Regions from separate parts of the Rhizobium sp. P1_C7 genome, predicted to be linked through region 3. Evidence: predicted binding sites of a transcription regulator. Region 3 holds the regulator's gene; each other region holds the start of a gene.
What was found. The regulator PhoB, encoded in region 3, activates phosphate uptake and scavenging genes when phosphate is short. The targets are predictions, from matches to a motif close to TGTCATNNANCTGTCAT.
Positions count from the first base shown of each region.

Region 1: AC1D2R_RS04070 (LTA synthase family protein) is a predicted target of PhoB. The motif match lies at 3,700-3,716, and genes of this name have one in related genera.
Region 2: AC1D2R_RS26195 (esterase-like activity of phytase family protein) is a predicted target of PhoB. The motif match lies at 3,117-3,133, and genes of this name have one in related genera.

Region 1 covers NZ_JBFUAL010000002.1:190,582-196,478, forward strand. Annotated here, with positions in the region: gene AC1D2R_RS04050 (NADP-dependent malic enzyme) at 1-483, shown strand, start outside; gene AC1D2R_RS04055 (DUF2865 domain-containing protein) at 611-1,693, shown strand; gene bluB (5,6-dimethylbenzimidazole synthase) at 1,697-2,392, opposite strand; cobalamin riboswitch at 2,433-2,616, opposite strand; gene AC1D2R_RS04065 (TolB family protein) at 2,642-3,475, opposite strand; gene AC1D2R_RS04070 (LTA synthase family protein) at 3,731-5,659, shown strand; gene AC1D2R_RS04075 (DUF1003 domain-containing protein) at 5,746-5,897, shown strand, end outside.
Region 2 covers NZ_JBFUAL010000022.1:48,565-54,461, forward strand. Annotated here, with positions in the region: gene lon (endopeptidase La) at 1-1,344, shown strand, start outside; gene hupB (DNA-binding protein HupB) at 1,552-1,827, shown strand; FMN riboswitch at 1,952-2,100, shown strand; gene AC1D2R_RS26190 (DMT family transporter) at 2,181-3,080, shown strand; gene AC1D2R_RS26195 (esterase-like activity of phytase family protein) at 3,184-5,382, shown strand; gene AC1D2R_RS26200 (aldo/keto reductase) at 5,450-5,897, opposite strand, start outside.
Region 3 covers NZ_JBFUAL010000001.1:468,901-474,797, forward strand. Annotated here, with positions in the region: gene pstA (phosphate ABC transporter permease PstA) at 1-373, shown strand, start outside; gene pstB (phosphate ABC transporter ATP-binding protein PstB) at 388-1,203, shown strand; gene phoU (phosphate signaling complex protein PhoU) at 1,247-1,960, shown strand; gene phoB (phosphate regulon transcriptional regulator PhoB) at 1,997-2,680, shown strand; gene AC1D2R_RS02365 (GcrA family cell cycle regulator) at 2,755-3,288, opposite strand; gene AC1D2R_RS02370 (acetylornithine transaminase) at 3,716-4,915, shown strand; gene argF (ornithine carbamoyltransferase) at 4,964-5,881, shown strand.

The DNA of each region.
Region 1 (5,897 bases), on a different contig from region 3:
ACCTACGTGACCTTCAACCCCACCACCGAGGAGATTGCCGAGTCCGCGATCCTGGCGGCAGAGGAAATCAGACGGTTCGGGATTACGCCGCGCGCCGCGCTCGTCTCGCATTCGAATTTCGGCTCGCGGGAATCCGAAAGCGCGACGAAGATGCGTGCCGCGTTGCAGCTGGTTCGCGATAGCGCGCCCGAGCTGGAAGTCGATGGCGAAATGCACGGCGAAAGCGCGATCTCCGAGGCGTTGCGCAAGCGTGTTATGCCTGACACGACCCTGCACGACGAAGCCAACCTGCTGGTATTTCCAAACCTCGATGCCGCCAACATCACGTTGGGCGTCGTCAAGTCTATGACCGATGGTCTGCATGTCGGTCCGATCCTGCTCGGCGCGGCGATGCCGGCCCATATCCTGGCGCCCTCGGTCACCTCCCGAGGAGTGGTGAATATGGCAGCGCTCGCCGTCGTGGAGGCTTCTCAGCCGGCTTGAGTTGGCAGAAATCGGGAAGTGCGTTAGGATTTCAACGGCAGCTTGTTAAGATAGACAGGTTATTGGGAATAAGATGGCGGACAACCGCCACGATCCACTGGTATTTGCTCATCCACGGGACGATGCCTTGACGCGCTGGAATTTGCCTTTTGCGTTCCTGATTGCCCTTTCGACACCGGCTTATGCGCAAGTCGCGCCGATCTGTGGTGAGCTGCGGGCGCGTCTTGCTGACCTGCCGCTGGTGATAGGAACCACGCCGGAGGTCCGCAAGTATGCCAGCGCCATCGCCGAGCAGAACCTCGAGCTTCGAAAAGTTAGAAGCGATCTGCGGCGCAATGGATGCAGCGCCGGCAGTATGGTGACAATCGGCGGCGACAACGCCGAATATTGTAGCGAGCTTGAGCAGGCGGAAGCCAAGATGGTCGATAACATCAGCGACCTGCAGCAGCGCCGCGACGAGCTGCGGGCGCAGAGCGAAGATACCCGCACCCGCAACGAACTGATCGCGGCCCTCGACGCCAACAGTTGCAATGCGGAGCCGTCGTTCTCCGACGATCCCGAATATGCACCGGCCCCGAGTATCGACGATCAGGCGATGCGTAGCGACACGTTCATACCGCTCGGCGGCGGCCAGGGCCGGAGGTCTTACGCGGCGCCCGGGATGCAACCCCTCTCGCATCTCAACACGGTTTGCGTGCGCACCTGCGATGGAGGCTTCTTCCCGCTTAGCTCCAACGCGACCTCCATGGACTTCGCTCGCGACGCCGACACTTGCGCGAAAATGTGTCCGGGAGTCGATACGGAGCTTTTCTATCACGATGTCTCCGTTGGGGAGACGTCGGACATGATCTCCACGGCGACGGGCACGCCCTATAGCGCGATGCCGAACGCCTTTGCCTACAAGAACCGCAAGCCTGGAGAAAAATCGTCCTGTAGTTGCGACCTCCCCGCTTACTATGAACGAATGCGAAAGAACCAGAACGCGGCCACCGAAGTGCCCCGGAAGGGTTCGATCACCACTATAGAGACCAGGAAGCAGGAGGCGCCTGCAATAGTGGCGCCTGCCCCGCAATCGCAGGTGCCCGACCGACCCTATGATCCGCAAAGCGGCAAGGTGCGCCAGATCGGACCGCAATTCCTGGCCGGCGATCGGGGGGAAATCGACCTCAAGAACCCGGCGACCCCAGGCGCTCAACCGCAGCAGCGGTAGCGGCTATTTGAATTCCTCGCCATTGCCCCACCGATCGGCAAAGATCAACTCCGCGACTGGCGTTCGCTGTCGCCACCCTTTGACGGCGAGTTCAGGCTCCTCGTAGAGCTGGTCAACATAGCCGACACAGAGCCACGCAACGATCTCGACCCGCTCGGGCACGCCGAGAATCTGCTTGAGGTCGGCTTCGTGGAAGATGCTCACCCAGCCGACGCCGATCCCTTCCGCTCGCGCGGCCAGCCAGAGATTTTGTACCGCGCAGACCGTCGAATAGGAATCCATCCGCGGATTGTGCGTCCGTCCAAGCACGACGTCGCCGCAGCGATCTGGATCGCAGGTGATGCAGATTCCAAGCGGAGCGCTGCGGATGCCTTCCAGCTTCAGCGATCGATAGGCCTGTTGCCGTTCGCCGGCAAACATCTCGGCGGCCTCCAGATTGGCGCGGTTGAAGGCATCCCACACGGCAGACTTTACGTCCCGGTCGCGCACGAGTATGAAGTTCCACGGTTGCATGAAGCCGACGGACGGTGCGTGGTGCGCCGCTCGCAGAAGGCGCTTGATGACTTCGTCCGGAATAATGTCAGGCAAAAACTCCGAGCGAACGTCCCTTCGCGTCTCAATTGCCTTGTAGACCGCCATGCGTTCGTCCGCAGAGAAGGCCGCAGCTCTCGGTAGAGAGCCAGAATGGTCTGGTCGCATCGTCAATCCCCAACAACACAACCGCCCGCCGTCCACGCGGTCAGTCTATGATTGTCGGGCCGGTCTTCTGACTTGGCGTCATCCGTGTGCCGCGCCTTCCCGGCACGGAGCCAGTGGCATTTGAGCGGCAAACGTCAGCCTTACAGCGTTGGGCACGTTCCGGCCTTGCACCGAATTCCCGATTCTCCCGCGATCACGCGGGCACCTGACGAGTAACCTATGTCGCGAAACGTCGCCGAACGCAATCGATCAGGCGGATACCGGGAAATATCTGACATAAGCGAACTCGTAACCGTTTGGTGACCAGTTGGGCACATTGATCGTTCCCTGCCCGCCAAAGAGTTCGAACAGTGTCGTCAGATTGCCACCATCCATATCCATGAGCCGCAGCCTGACATTCAGGTCGCGCGGATGGTCGAAAACGTGAGGATCATAGGAAAGGATCAGCACCTTGTCATTGCCGGGCGACGGATGGGCGAACCAGTTGCCGTAGTCGTCTTGCGTGATCTGCTCGAGCCCCGTCCCATCCGGATGAATGCGCCAGATCTGCATGATACCGGTGCGGCTGGAATTGAAGTAGATCCACTTGCCGTCAAAGGAATAGTCCGGCCCGTCGTTACGGCCCTCTCCATGGGTGAGACGCTTCTCTGCGCCCCCGCTGAACGGGATCGTGTAAATGTCGAAGATGTCGTCGCGGATGCCGCAATAGGCCAGTTCCTGACCGTCAGGTGACCAGCCATGCCAATAGGACGGAAGGTTCGTTGTAACCAGGCGGGGAATACCGCCGCCCACAGGCAGAACGTAGATCGCCGACTTTCCGAATTCAGTCTTGTCGGAAATGACGATCTGTGACCCATCTGGAGAGATGCCGTGATCGTTGTTGCATGCGATGGCAAAGCCGGTATCGACCTTCTCGACGCTGCCTGAACCGTCGAGTGGGAGACGGTGAAGAAGCCCGTCCCCGTTCAGCAGGAGGTAGGTGCCGTCGGGTGAAAAATTCGGAGCTTCGACAAGTTGATCGGTTTGCCAGACGATCCGGGGCAGGCCAGTCCGAACATTAAAGATCTCCACGGAACTGCGCACGCAACGCCTCCTCAAACTCAAATCAAACTCAGGCTTGAACTACTCCACCGCCTGCCCTCGCGCAAGGACATGTCTCGGCGGATATTTCTGCCTCCGCCCGATTCGGCCCGTCGAAAGCAGCGTCAACGATGCAAAAATTTCGAGCACAATTTGATCAGAAAAGTCATATATGCCGGAAACCTAATCGGTTCATCTAGCGTTCATGACCCAGATGTGACAGTTCGGTGAAGGTTTGATGACACTGGAGTTTCACCGTTGATCGCGCAAGTCCTGAGGTCCGAAGCGGCAATGCGCGTCGCGTCGTTTTACACTCGTGTCGGCGCAAGCGGTCGCCCGACCGCCTTGCGCGGTGGGATCAGCATTGCGATTTCGGCATTGATAGCCCTTGCGGCTACCATCGCAGTCGAATCAATCGCACGTGGCGGTGTTGCCGACGTCCGCGAGTTCGTGACGTCAACGGCTCGTCCCGGTATCACGACTGTGGTGATGCTGACGGTGCTGATGCTGTCGCTGGACGCGGTGTTCAGTCGGCGGTTTCTTTCCGTGCTGATCGTTCTACCGGGGGTGCTCGTACCAGCCTTCGTGTCCAATCAGAAGCAGCATTATCTCTCGGATCCACTCTATCCCTCGGATGTGCTTTTCGGGCGGCAAATCATGGAATTACTGCCCGTCATGGTCCGAGACCGTCCGTTTTCGGCCGTGGCGCTTGCCGTCGGTATCCTGCTTTCGGTCACCGGGATCGTGCTGGCCTGGCGTTTTGCGTGGCGCCACTTCCCGAAGTTGTCGAGCAAGAGCCGCACGAGAAGCCTTTGCCTTGGCCTGCCGATTATCGCGGCCTTCGCCTCTCTGATGGATTACTCCCAGTATTCGTGGATCCGCGATCGTCTGCAGGTCGTACCGATGATGTGGGACCAGAAGGAAAACTATCGTAGCAACGGCTTTATCCTCGCCTTCATCTTCAACATTCCGATGGCCGACGTTGCTGTTCCCGCCGGCTTCGGTGCGCAAGCTCTCGACGCTATTCCCGCCCGCAATTACGGCTATCTGAGTGGCCCGCGTGAAAAGCCCGACGTCATCATGCTGATGAGCGAATCCTTCTGGGATCCGACGCGGCTGAAGACGCTGAAGCTGTCGGAAGATCCGCTGCCGAATATCCGCGCAGCCCAATCCGGCTATGTCTTTTCGCCGGAGTTCGGTGGCATGACGGCCAATGTCGAATTCGAGGCACTGACTGGCTTCTCGAATGCGTTTCTTCCGTACGGCAGCATTCCCTATCAGCAGTACGTCCGCACCGATCTACCATCGCTTGCGACCTTCTTTCGGGGCGAAGGCTATGCGGCGCGTGCGCTGCATCCTTTCAGCGGGTGGTTCTGGAACCGAAACGAGGTCTACAAGGATTTCGGCTTCGAGGAGTTTCGTAGCGAAGAGACTATGCCGGCGATGGAAAAGCGCGGCATCTTCGCCTCCGACGATTCCCTGATGAAGGAGATCATGCAGGAGGCGGATGGGATGGATCGCCCCTTCTTCTTCTTCGCGGTCACCTTGCAGGGACACGGTCCGTACGAAGCCAACCGCTATAGCAAGAACACGATCGATATTCTGGGTAATCTGACGGATGCCGACCGCGCCACGCTGGCCACCTATACCCAGGGGGTCAAGGAGGCCGACGATAGCTTCAAGATGCTTGTGGATTGGGCAGAGAAGCGCGAGCGTGAGACCATCATCGTGCTTTGGGGCGATCATCTTCCGCCGCTTGGCAATGTTTACATGGATACAGGTTACATGCCCGACCAGGTGGCCACCCGCAAGGCATCAGTCAGCGTCATGAAGCAGGAACACGAGACACCGCTGGTCATCTGGTCCAACAAGAAGGGATCAAAGGCTGACATCGGCACTATCAGCCCGTCTCTGCTTCCTTATCATTTGCTTAAATTCGCGGGCTACGAGCACCCATACTACACCGGCTTCCTCGGACGAGTTCAGAGGAAATATGCGGTCGTGGACCGCTATCAGCTTATCGCGCGCGACAATACGCCCTCGCCAGACTGGGTTCTCGATTCCAAAACTCTCGATCCGCTCGTGCGCGATTATCATTATATCCAGCACGACATCATGTTCGGTAAAGCTCACACGCTCGACCGTTTTTTCCCGCAGCACGCATTGATCCGCAATCCGGGCTCCTGAATCACTGCGCTGCATGCCGCATTGCAATTTCATTGCATAACGGAATACTCGCCCCGAACTAGGAATAGAGTATCGGGAGTCGATCCATGCACAACCTGCCCAACTTCGTACACCTTCATTTTGACAAGTCCGCCGACGAGCTTGGCGATATCGAGAAGCGCGTTCTAGCCAAGGCGCACGAACGTAAGATCATATCGACCGATATCAACGCGGCACTGCAGGCGGAGGCTTCGCTCGG
Region 2 (5,897 bases), on a different contig from region 3:
CCTCCCGGCGTCGGCAAAACCTCGCTAGCCCAATCGATCGCCAAGGCGACCGGCCGTGAGTATGTTCGAATGGCGCTTGGCGGCGTTCGTGACGAAGCCGAAATCCGCGGCCACCGCCGCACCTACATCGGTTCGATGCCCGGCAAGGTCATCCAGTCGATGAAAAAGGCAAAGAAGTCCAACCCGCTCTTCCTGCTCGACGAAATCGACAAGATGGGCCAGGATTTCCGTGGCGACCCGTCGTCGGCTCTGCTCGAGGTGCTGGACCCGGCTCAGAACTCGACCTTCATGGATCACTACCTGGAAGTCGAGTACGACCTCTCGGACGTGATGTTCATCACGACGGCGAATACGCTGAACATTCCGGCGCCTTTGATGGATCGCATGGAAGTCATCCGTATCGCCGGCTACACCGAGGACGAAAAGCGCGAGATTGCCAAGCGGCACCTGCTGCCGAAAGCCATCAAGGAACATGCGCTTCAGCCGCACGAATTCTCGGTCAGCGATGATGCCCTGATGGCGATCAGCCAGCAGTACACCCGCGAAGCCGGTGTTCGTAATTTCGAGCGCGAATTGATGAAGCTCGCCCGCAAGGCGGTCACCGAGATCATCAAGGGCAAGTCGAAATCCGTTCATGTCACGGCCGAAAACATCGACGACTATCTCGGCGTTCCGCGCTTCCGCCACGGCGAAGCCGAACGCGAGGATCAGGTCGGCGTTGTCACGGGTCTTGCGTGGACGGAAGTCGGCGGCGAACTGCTGACGATCGAAGGCGTGATGATGCCGGGCAAGGGTCGCATGACCGTTACCGGCAACCTGAAAGAAGTCATGAAGGAATCGATTTCCGCAGCGGCATCCTATGTTCGCTCGCGTGCCGTCGATTTCGGCATCCAGCCGCCGCTCTTCGACAAGAGCGACATCCACGTGCACGTGCCGGAAGGCGCGACGCCGAAGGACGGTCCGTCGGCCGGCGTCGCCATGGCAACCGCGATCGTCTCGATCATGACCGGCATCCCTGTGAACAAGGATGTGGCCATGACCGGTGAAATCACTCTTCGGGGTCGCGTTCTGCCGATCGGTGGGCTCAAGGAAAAGCTGCTTGCGGCGCTTCGCGGCGGCATCAAGAAGGTGCTGATTCCGGAAGAAAACGCCAAGGATCTGGCGGAGATTCCGGACAACGTGAAAAATAACATGGAGATCATCCCGGTGTCCCGCATGGGCGAGGTGATCAAGCATGCTCTGATCCGCAGACCGGAGCCGATCGAGTGGGATGGTACGGTGGAAACCCCGGTCATCGCGACGGTCGAAGGGCTCGATGAAACGGGCGCAACCATAGCTCACTGAGCCCTGTTTGCCACATTCGTGCCAAATTGCTTAAAAACCCTGAAAAGGCTGGCGTTTTCGCCAGCCTTTTTTTGTGAAAACCACGTGTAGGCGCTTGCATTTCCTTTGGTTGCAGGGTCTTTGGGGTTCGGCGGGCCTGATGAACCTTATTCTGCGCCTAGCTTATAGATTTGAGTCGTTTCGAACCATTTAGAAAGGGGTGGAAACATGAACAAGAATGAACTCGTGTCCGCAGTTGCCGAAAAGGCAGGACTCTCGAAGACCGACGCTGCTTCTGCAGTTGATGCAGTTTTCGAAGTTGTCCAGGCTGAACTCAAGGGCAAGGGCGACGTTCGCCTCGCTGGTTTCGGTAGCTTCACCGTTTCCCATCGCGCTGCCACCAAGGGCCGTAATCCGTCCACCGGCGCAGAAGTCGACATTCCGGCTCGCAACGTGCCGAAGTTCACGCCCGGCAAGGGCCTGAAGGAAGCCGTTAACGGCTGATAGGTTTTCTTGGCTGCCGGGTAACGAGACCGGCAGCGCAAGTCATTCGAAGGGTTCGGCGCAAGCCGGACCCTTTTCGCATTCCAAGGACCTTGCCGTCGCCGCGACTCTGAACTACGCAATTGGACGTTCTCAGGGCGGGTTGAGACTCCCCACCGGCGGTAAGAGCATCTGCTCAAGCCCGCGAGCGCCTTGCCGGTCAAAGCGGCAAGGGATCAGCAGATCCGGTGTGATTCCGGAGCCGACGGTTTTTCCGGATGAAAGAGAATGAGCAAAGCGCATGAAGGGCAGGGTCTGCCTGGCGTCGGTCGTTGTGCTCATGCGTCCTGATTTGTGTTGGTCTTTTTGTGTGGATGAATGACATGAATCAGACTTCCCTTGCACTTCCCGCATCGCGTGCCGTGGCGGGAGCTGGCTGGATGGTGCTTGCTGGAATTGCCTTCGCGACCCTCAACGTCGTTACGCAATGGCTGACGATGAAGCTTGCATTTCCATCGGCTTCTACGGCCTTCTGGCAGTATGCATTCGCGCTCGTTTTTTCGCTACCGTTCCTCAAGAAGGTCGGTCTCCCAGCGATGCGGACGCGCTATCCTTGGCAGCACGTCAGCCGAGTAGCCTTGGCGGCACTTGGCGTCCAGGCCTGGATTGCCGGGCTCGCTGTTGTGCCGATCTGGCAGGCGATTGCATTGGTGATGACGTCGCCATTCTTCATCATCATGGGCGCAAGGCTCTTCCTTGGAGAGGAGGTAGGCGCCGCTCGCTGGGCAGCAACGGGATTAGGCTTCGCTGGCGCAATGATCATCCTGCAGCCATGGTCGGACGGTTTCACCTGGGCAGCCTTCCTGCCGATCCTCTCTGCTCTCCTCTGGGGCGCTTCATCGCTCATCACCAAAAGTCTAACGGGCATAGAGCGACCCGAGACGATCACGGTGTGGCTGCTGGTCCTTCTGACGCCGATCAACGGCGGCCTTGCGCTCGTCGCGGGGTTCAGCGTGCCGACGGGGCTGGCGTTGGCTCTGTTCCTCGCCGCAGGACTGCTAACGGCCATGGCGCAGTATTTCCTGACGCTCGCCTACGCCGCCGCCGATGCAGCCTATGTGCAGCCATTCGACGATCTCAAGCTGCCGCTGAATGTTCTGGCCGGCTGGCTCTTCTTTGGGTACGCGCCGGCGGGCTACCTGTGGCTCGGTGCGTTGTTGATTCTCGGCGCGTCGCTTCTCATCATGCGAACCGAGATGAAGCGCGAGCGCTAGCGCGGCGCCTGACCGCCGGCTAAAAAAGTCAGCTCTTGTCATGCCGCTGTTACGACCGTCGCGCACAACGCACGGGTTCGACATTTCGACGCAGGGGGATTTCATGACAACCTTTTCGCGCAAGGCAGCGCTTGCTGCCGTGTTCCTGACGTCCGTTGCCCTTCCGGCAACCGCAGAGCCGGTCTTCAACCGCATCGCATCCTTTCCGGTGGCGTCCAACCTGCCTGCCGACAAGGACAAGCTCTCGACCACTTCGGCGGAGATCGTCACCGCCACGGATGATGGCATGACGCTGATCTACAGCGACAGCCCCTTGGGCGCGATCGGCTTCGTGGATATCTCCGACGCCGCGTCGCCGAAGGCTGGTGGCGCCTTGATGATGGACGGTGAACCGACATCCGTTGCATCAGCAGCAGGCAAGGCCCTGGTCGCGGTCAATACCTCGAAGAGCAAGGCAACACCGTCTGGCCGTCTGGCGATCGTGGACGTGGCGTCGAAGAAAATCGAAGGCACCTGCGAACTCGGCGGACAGCCGGACTCCATCGCACTCAACAAGGACAAGACACTTGGTGCGATTGCCGTCGAGAACGAGCGTGACGAAGAGGTTAACGAGGGCAAGATTCCGCAAATGCCGGCGGGGGACCTCGTTCTCTTTCAGGTTAAGAATGGGGCTGTCGATTGTGCTACCATCCAGCATGTCTCACTCACCGGTCTCGCGGGTGTTGCACCCGAAGATCCAGAGCCTGAGTTCGTTTCGTTCAACAGTCAGAACGAAATCGCGTTGACGCTGCAGGAGAACAACGAGATCGTCATCATCGACGCAACGACCGCCAAGGTTAAGACGCACTTTACCGCCGGCGGCACCGATCTGGCCGGCATCGACACCAAGCGCGACGGCGCGCTGAGGTTCACCGGCGAGCTGAAGGGCGTTGCGCGCGAGCCTGACGCCGTAAAATGGTTGGACGACGACCGTCTGGTCGTGGCCAACGAAGGCGATTACCAGGGTGGTTCGCGCGGCTTCACGATCTTCGACAAAACAGGCAGGGCTCTCTACGAATCCGGGGCGTCCTTCGAGCGCGCGGTCGCAAACATCGGTCACTATCCGGAGAAGCGTTCGGCCGCCAAGGGTGTCGAGCCTGAAGGCCTTGAAGCGGCGACCTTCGGCGGCCAGCCCTATTTCTTTGTGCTTGCCGAGCGCGCCTCGGTCGTCGGCGTCTTTAAGGACACGGGTGCGGAGCCTGAACTCACCCAGTTGCTTCCATCCGGCGTTTCACCTGAAGGAGCCGTCGCCATACCTGCCCGCAACCTCTTTGCCACGGCAAATGAAGTTGACCTGGGGGAAGACGGCGGTCCGCGCTCGCATGTCATGCTCTACGAGTTCGCAGAAGGTGCAAAGTCCTATCCGCAAATCGTCGCTGCCGAGAAGGATGGCAACCCGGTGGGCTTTGCAGCTCTCTCAGGGCTAGCGGCGGTGCCGGAAAAGCCGGGCCATTTGTTTGCCGTCAGCGATAGCGTTCTCGGGATGCAGCCGACAATCTACACGATCGACGCCACCACGAAGCCGGCCGTGATCACCGAGGCTCTGACCGTCAAGCGCGATGGCCAGCCTGCCCAGAAACTGGACATCGAGGGCATCGCGGTCGACGAAAAGGGCTGGTTCTGGCTCGCGTCCGAAGGCAATAGTGAAAAGCTGGTGCCGCATGCGCTCTATCACGTCAACCCGAAGGGAGAGATCAAGGAGGAGATCGCGCTGCCCAAGGAGTTGACGGACAACGAAATCCGTTACGGCTTCGAGGGTGTGACGATTGTCGGCTCCGGCGATGACGCTACACTTTGGATGGCGGTGCAGCGGGAATGGAAGGACGACGAGAAGGGTTTCGTCAAGCTCGTGTCCTACAGGCCGAAGAGCAAGGAATGGGGCGCCGTCCGTTACCCGCTCGACAAGTCCGCGGCGGGTTGGATCGGCCTATCTGAGATCTCCGCCCACGACGGCAGCGTCTATATCATCGAGCGGGACAATCTCATCGGCGATACCGCAAAGCTAAAGAAGCTCTATAAAGTCGCAATCGCTGACCTGAAGCCCGCCAAGCTTGGTGGCGAGCTGCCGGTCGTCAGCAAGGTCGAAGTCCATGACTTCCTGGGGGAACTCAAAACAGCTACCAACGGCTATGTGCTCGACAAGCTCGAAGGATTTGCCTTCGACGCCTCCGGCAAGGCCTATGCGGTAACCGACAATGACGGCGTTGACGACTCGTCCGGCGAAACACTGTTCTTCCCGGTCGACCTCGTCGGCATCAACTGAGAACAGGTCCGATGGAAGTGAGAATGGCCGGGTAGAACTCGGCCATTCCCAGTTTAGATCGCGGAGATTACCACCGCTGGTGCACATGCGGAGCAATAAGCCGCTCGTAAATGTCACGTGTGGCTTCCATCACGTCATGAGACAGTGGCGCAAGGCGGGCCGCTGCTGCATTGGCCCTGGCCTGCTCTTCGTTGCGCGCGCCGGGGATGACGACGGTCACGGCGTCGCTCATGAGGATCCAGCGGAGCGCGAAGGCAGCCATCGATGCGCCGGCAGGAACGAGCTTGCGCACTTCCTCCACTGCCTGGAGGCCGACTTCGAATGGCACGCCGGCAAATGTCTCGCCGACGTCGAAGGCTTCGCCGTGACGATTGAAGTTGCGATGATCGTCACTCGCGAATTTCGTCTGGCTGGTGATCTTGCCGGACAGAAGTCCGCTTGCGAGAGGCACGCGTGCGATGACCGCGATGTTTTTCCGGCGGGCCTCCTGGAAGAACAGATGGTCAGGTCGCTGG
Region 3 (5,897 bases):
TCGGGCCGTACCGCCGTCCATCCGGGCCGCAGCCCTCGGACTCGGTGCCTCGAAGATGCAGATGGTGTTCCACCACGTCCTGCCGCTTGCCATGCCCGGTATCCTGACCGGCACCATCATCGGTCTGGCGCACGCGCTCGGCGAAACCGCGCCGCTGCTCCTCATTGGGATGGTCGCCTTTGTGGCCAATGCTCCGACCACCCCGCTCGACCCTTCCACGGCTCTGCCGGTGCAGGTCTACATGTGGGCCAACGAAGCCGAGCGCGCCTTCACCGAGCGCACTTCAGGCGCCATCATCGTCCTGCTCCTGTTCCTGATCGTCATGAACTTTGGAGCCATCCTCTTGCGTCGTCGCTTTGAGCGCCGCTGGTAAACGGAGTAAACATCATGAACATGTTGACGGAAGCAGCAGTTGAGAAGGCGCTTGATCAGAAGATGAATACCATTCCGTATAAGATGATCGGCCAGGACGTCTCGGTTTACTACGGCGACAAGCGCGCGCTTTTCGACGTCAAGCTGAACATCCGCGAAAACACCGTGACGGCTCTCATCGGCCCGTCCGGCTGCGGCAAGTCCACCTTCCTGCGCAGCCTGAACCGCATGAACGACACGATCGACAATTGCCGCGTCACCGGCAAGATCACACTCGACGGCGACGATATCTACGATCCGGATATCGACGTCGTCGAACTGCGCGCCCGCGTCGGCATGGTGTTCCAGAAGCCAAACCCGTTCCCGAAGACGATCTACGAAAATGTCGCCTACGGCCCGCGCATTCACGGTCTCGCCAAGGCCAAGTCCGACATGGACCAGATCGTCGAACAGAGCCTCCAGCGCGCCGGCCTCTGGAACGAGGTGAAGGACCGCGTGCATGAATCGGGAACCGGCCTGTCCGGTGGCCAGCAGCAGCGTCTGTGCATCGCCCGCGCTATCGCAGTCAGCCCGGAGGTCATTCTGATGGACGAGCCCTGCTCGGCGCTGGACCCGATCGCAACCGCAAAGGTCGAGGAACTCATCCACGAACTGCGCGAGAGCTACACGATCGTCATCGTCACGCACTCGATGCAGCAGGCGGCCCGCGTTTCGCAGCGCACCGCCATGTTCCACCTCGGCAACCTCGTTGAGGAAAACGATACCGACAAGATGTTCACCAACCCGGACGACCCGCGCACCCAGGATTATATCATGGGCCGCTTCGGTTGATCGCCGGCGTCGGAAACCCTCAGGACATTCAAGGATAAGCCCTATGGCATCGACACATATCTACTCCGCCTATGACGACGACCTGAAATTCCTGTCCCGCCGTATTTCGGAAATGGGCGGCCTCGCCGAGCAGATGGTGTCGGACGCCGTCCGCGCGCTGGTCAACGGCGATACGTCGCTTGCACAGAAAGTCATCTCCGACGACGTGATCCTCGATCACGCGGAGCGTGAGATCGGGGACAAGGCGATCATCACTATCGCCCGTCGCCAGCCGATGGCTGCCGACCTTCGCGAGATCATGGGCTCGATCCGTATCGCGGCCGACCTGGAGCGCGTTGGCGATCTTGGAAAGAACACGGCCAAGCGCGTCATTGCCGTTCAGAGCAGCGGCGTTCCGCGCAAGCTTGCCCGTGGCCTCGAACACCTCTCCGAACTGGCGCTCGTCCAGCTCAAGGAAGTGCTCGACGTCTACACCAGCCGCGCCGCCGACAAGGCGAAATCGATCCGCGAGCGCGACGAGGAAATCGACGCGATGTACACCTCGCTCTTCCGCGAGATGCTGACCTACATGATGGAAGATCCGCGCAACATCACCAGCTGCACGCATCTCCTTTTCTGCGCCAAGAACATCGAGCGCATCGGCGACCACGCCACCAACATTGCCGAAACCATCTACTACATGGCGACCGGCGCCCAGCCGGAAGGCGAACGTCCGAAGGACGACACCGCCAACACCGTTGGTGCTGTCACGGAATAACCGTTCCGGAACCGCATCCCCAGGAGACCGAAACGAATGATCCCAAGAGTTGCAGTTGTTGAAGACGAAGAGGCGCTCAGCGTGCTTCTTCGCTATAACCTCGAGGCCGAAGGCTTCGAGGTCGATACCATTCTGCGCGGAGATGAGGCCGAGATCAGGCTTCAGGAGCGAACGCCCGATCTTCTGATCCTCGATTGGATGCTGCCCGGCGTTTCTGGCATCGAGCTTTGCCGGCGGCTGCGTCAGCGGCCGGAAACCGAACGTCTGCCGATTATCATGCTGACGGCCCGCGGCGAGGAGAATGAGCGCGTTCGCGGCCTCTCGACCGGCGCCGACGATTACGTCGTCAAGCCGTTCTCGACACCGGAGCTCGTTGCTCGCGTCAAGGCGATGCTGCGCCGCGCAAAGCCCGAGGTTCTGTCGTCTCTGCTGAAATGCGGCGATATCGAACTCGACCGCGAAACGCACCGTGTCCATCGTAAGAGCCGCGAAGTCCGCCTGGGCCCGACCGAGTTCCGCCTTCTGGAATTCCTGATGGCTTCGCCTGGTCGCGTTTTCTCGCGTTCGCAGCTTCTGGACGGCGTCTGGGGCCATGACATCTACGTGGACGAACGCACCGTCGATGTCCACGTCGGCCGCCTGCGCAAGGCGTTGAACTTCTCCAATATGCAGGATGTCATCCGCACCGTTCGCGGTGCCGGGTACTCCATGGAAGTCTGAGCTGTTTCAGTGCCACAACAAACGAAAAACGGGCCCGCGAAGGCCCGTTTCTGTTTGTTTATCCGGCTTCCGGATCAGGCGACGCGGTTGGCTGCCCTGCGGCGCTCGTTGACCGGTTGGTAGGCCATGCGCTGGTGGTAGGTGCAGTAGGGCGAGGAGTCCGGGGACTCGCAGCCGCAGAAGTGGAAATCGTCCTTCAGTGGATCGCCGACCGGCCACTTGCAGGTGCGCTCGGTCAGTTCCGTCAGGCCGAGGCGCCGCGAGATCGGCAGGACGACATTTGAAGAAGGACGGTAGCTCACCTCCTCGATCGCATCGATTTCGATGTCTTCCTTCAGCAACGTCGCGCCCTGCTGGCGAGTGACGGTGCGGGTGGCGATCCGGGATGCGTAGTTCGGAGCGCGCGGCGCCGATGTGGCGCGCTTGGGTGTTCTCGCGGTTGCCGCAGTGCCGCCAGCCTTGGCGCGGCCCGGCAGGCACAGCCGATGGACCTTGCCGATTACAGCATTGCGGCTGACTCCGCCAAGCTGTGCTGCGATCTGGCTGGCGCTAAGGCCTTCGGCCCAAAGCTTTTTCAGTTTTTCAACGCGCTCGTCTGTCCAGTTCATGCCCCTGTCTCCGCCTTAATTGCGTTGGTGTAGGCAGAATCCTTCACCGCTGCCTCGGACGCATCCGAAGCAACAAACGCTTGCTCGATGTTGGTGACTAGTTCCGCCGCATGCAGTCTAGTAATTGAGTTTTAACCTAGTGTGAGGCCGACTCCGTGACAAGAGTCGGTTGAATCCCGAAGAATCGAATCTCAAGTTTTCCCCAACTTGCTGGGCGTGAGAGTCATTTCTGCAACATTAGCTGTTGATAGGTCAGGGTGACCCGAATGGCAGCTTGACGCATGCAGTAAAAGCTCAGTTTTGTTGACATCGCAGTGCGAAAAGTAAATAGTGCTGCTCGCCGCCGAAAGGCGGCATTTTTAATTTTTCGGACCCGCTTCTTAGCCGGAGTCCGGTTGCTCGTTTGCCAATGACAGGAGATCGCGCCATGGCTGAAGCCGCGCCGCTTTATGATACCTACTCTCGTGCCCCGTTGCGGTTCGAGCGAGGAGAGGGCGTGTGGCTGATTACCGAAACTGGCGAACGATATCTCGATTTCGGTGCGGGCGTCGCCGTGACCTCCGTCGGCCATGGCCACCCGCATGTCGTCGGCGCTCTGAAGGAACAGGCCGACAAGGTCTGGCACCTCTCCAATATCTATGAGATCGCCGGCCAGGAAACGCTGGCCAAGCGTTTGACCAGTGCAACCTTCGCGGAAAAGGTGTTCTTCACAAACTCTGGCGCCGAAGCGCTCGAATGCGCGATCAAGACCGCGCGCCGCTACCAATATTCGAAGGGTCATCCCGAGCGGTTCCATATCATCACCTTCGAAGGCGCGTTCCACGGCCGCACGCTGGCGACGATCGCCGCCGGCGGACAGGAAAAGTATCTCGAAGGCTTCGGTCCCAAGGCGCCTGGCTTCGATCAGGTTCCGTTCGGCGATGTCGAAGCCGTTCGTGCGGCCATCACCAACGAAACGGCGGCTATCCTTATCGAGCCCGTTCAGGGCGAGGGCGGTGTCCGTCCGGCGACCAACGAGTTCATGAGGGCGTTGCGCCAGCTCTGCGACGAGAACGGCCTGCTGCTCGTCCTCGACGAGGTCCAGACCGGCGTCGGCCGCACCGGCAAGCTGTTTGCCCACGAGTGGTCCGGCATTGCGCCTGACATCATGGCGGTTGCCAAGGGTATCGGCGGCGGCTTCCCTCTCGGCGCCTGCCTTGCCACGGCCGAGGCAGCCTCGGGCATGAAGGCCGGCACTCACGGTTCGACTTATGGCGGCAACCCGCTCGCCATGGCTGTCGGAAATGCCGTGCTCGACGTCGTTCTCGAAGACGGCTTCCTCCAGCACGTGAATGACGTTTCCCTCGTTTTCCGCCAGGGTCTGGCGTCGCTCAAGGACCGCTTTCCCGATGTGATCGAGGATGTGCGCGGCGAAGGCCTTCTGCTCGGCGTCAAGGCAGCCGTGCCATCGACGGAGTTGCTGCAGGCGATTCGTGCCGCTCATCTTCTGGCGATCCCGGCGGGCGACAATGTCATCCGCCTGCTCCCGCCTCTCGTCGTCACCGCGGACGAAGCCCGCGAAGGGCTCGTCCGACTTGAGCGCGCCGCCGAGAGCGTGCGCGCTTCCAAGATCAAGAAGACGGCTTGAACGGATTAAGGTGCCCAGCCGGACGGCGGGCTTGATAGGTAAAGACACATGGCTTCCCCCAAACACTTCCTCGATCTCTCTGCAGTCACGGCATCCGACCTCAGAGTCATCATGAACGACGCCATTTCACGCAAGCAGGCATTCAAGGCCGGTCAGGGCGACAAGCCGCTCGCCGGCAAGATGCTGGCGATGATCTTCGAAAAGCCCTCGACCCGCACGCGTGTTTCCTTCGATGTCGGCATGCGTCAGCTCGGCGGCGAGACGCTGTTCCTGTCGGGCACGGAAATGCAGCTCGGACGCGCCGAGACGATCGGCGACACGGCCAAGGTCCTGTCGCGCTATGTCGATGCGATCATGATCCGCACCACCGAGCATTCGCGGCTGCTGGAGCTTGCCGAGCACGCAACCGTTCCTGTGATCAATGCGCTGACGGACGACACCCATCCGTGCCAGATCATGGCCGATATCATGACCTTCGAGGAGCATCGTGGCCCTATCAAGGGCAAGACGGTTGCCTGGACGGGCGATGGTAACAACGTGCTGCATTCGCTGATCGAAGGGGCTGCCCGTTTCGGTTATCGCATGAACATGGCGGTGCCTCTTGGTTCCGAGCCAAAGGATCACTATCTGAACTGGGCCCGCAATGAGGGCGCCGAAATCATGCTTGGTCATGATGCCGATCGTGCGGTCGCCGGCGTCGATTGCGTGGTGACCGATACCTGGGTCTCCATGAATCAGGAGCATCGGGCCCGGGGTCACAACGTCTTCCAGCCTTATCAGGTCAATTCGGCTTTGATGGCACAGGCCGGCAAGGATGCATTGTTCATGCATTGCCTGCCTGCCCATCGTGGTGAGGAAGTAACGGACGAGGTGATCGACGGCCCGCAATCCGTGGTCTTCGATGAAGCGGAAAACCGTCTTCATGCGCAGAAGTCGATTCTTGCTTGGTGCCTGGGCGCGATCTGAACCATAATGGACGCCA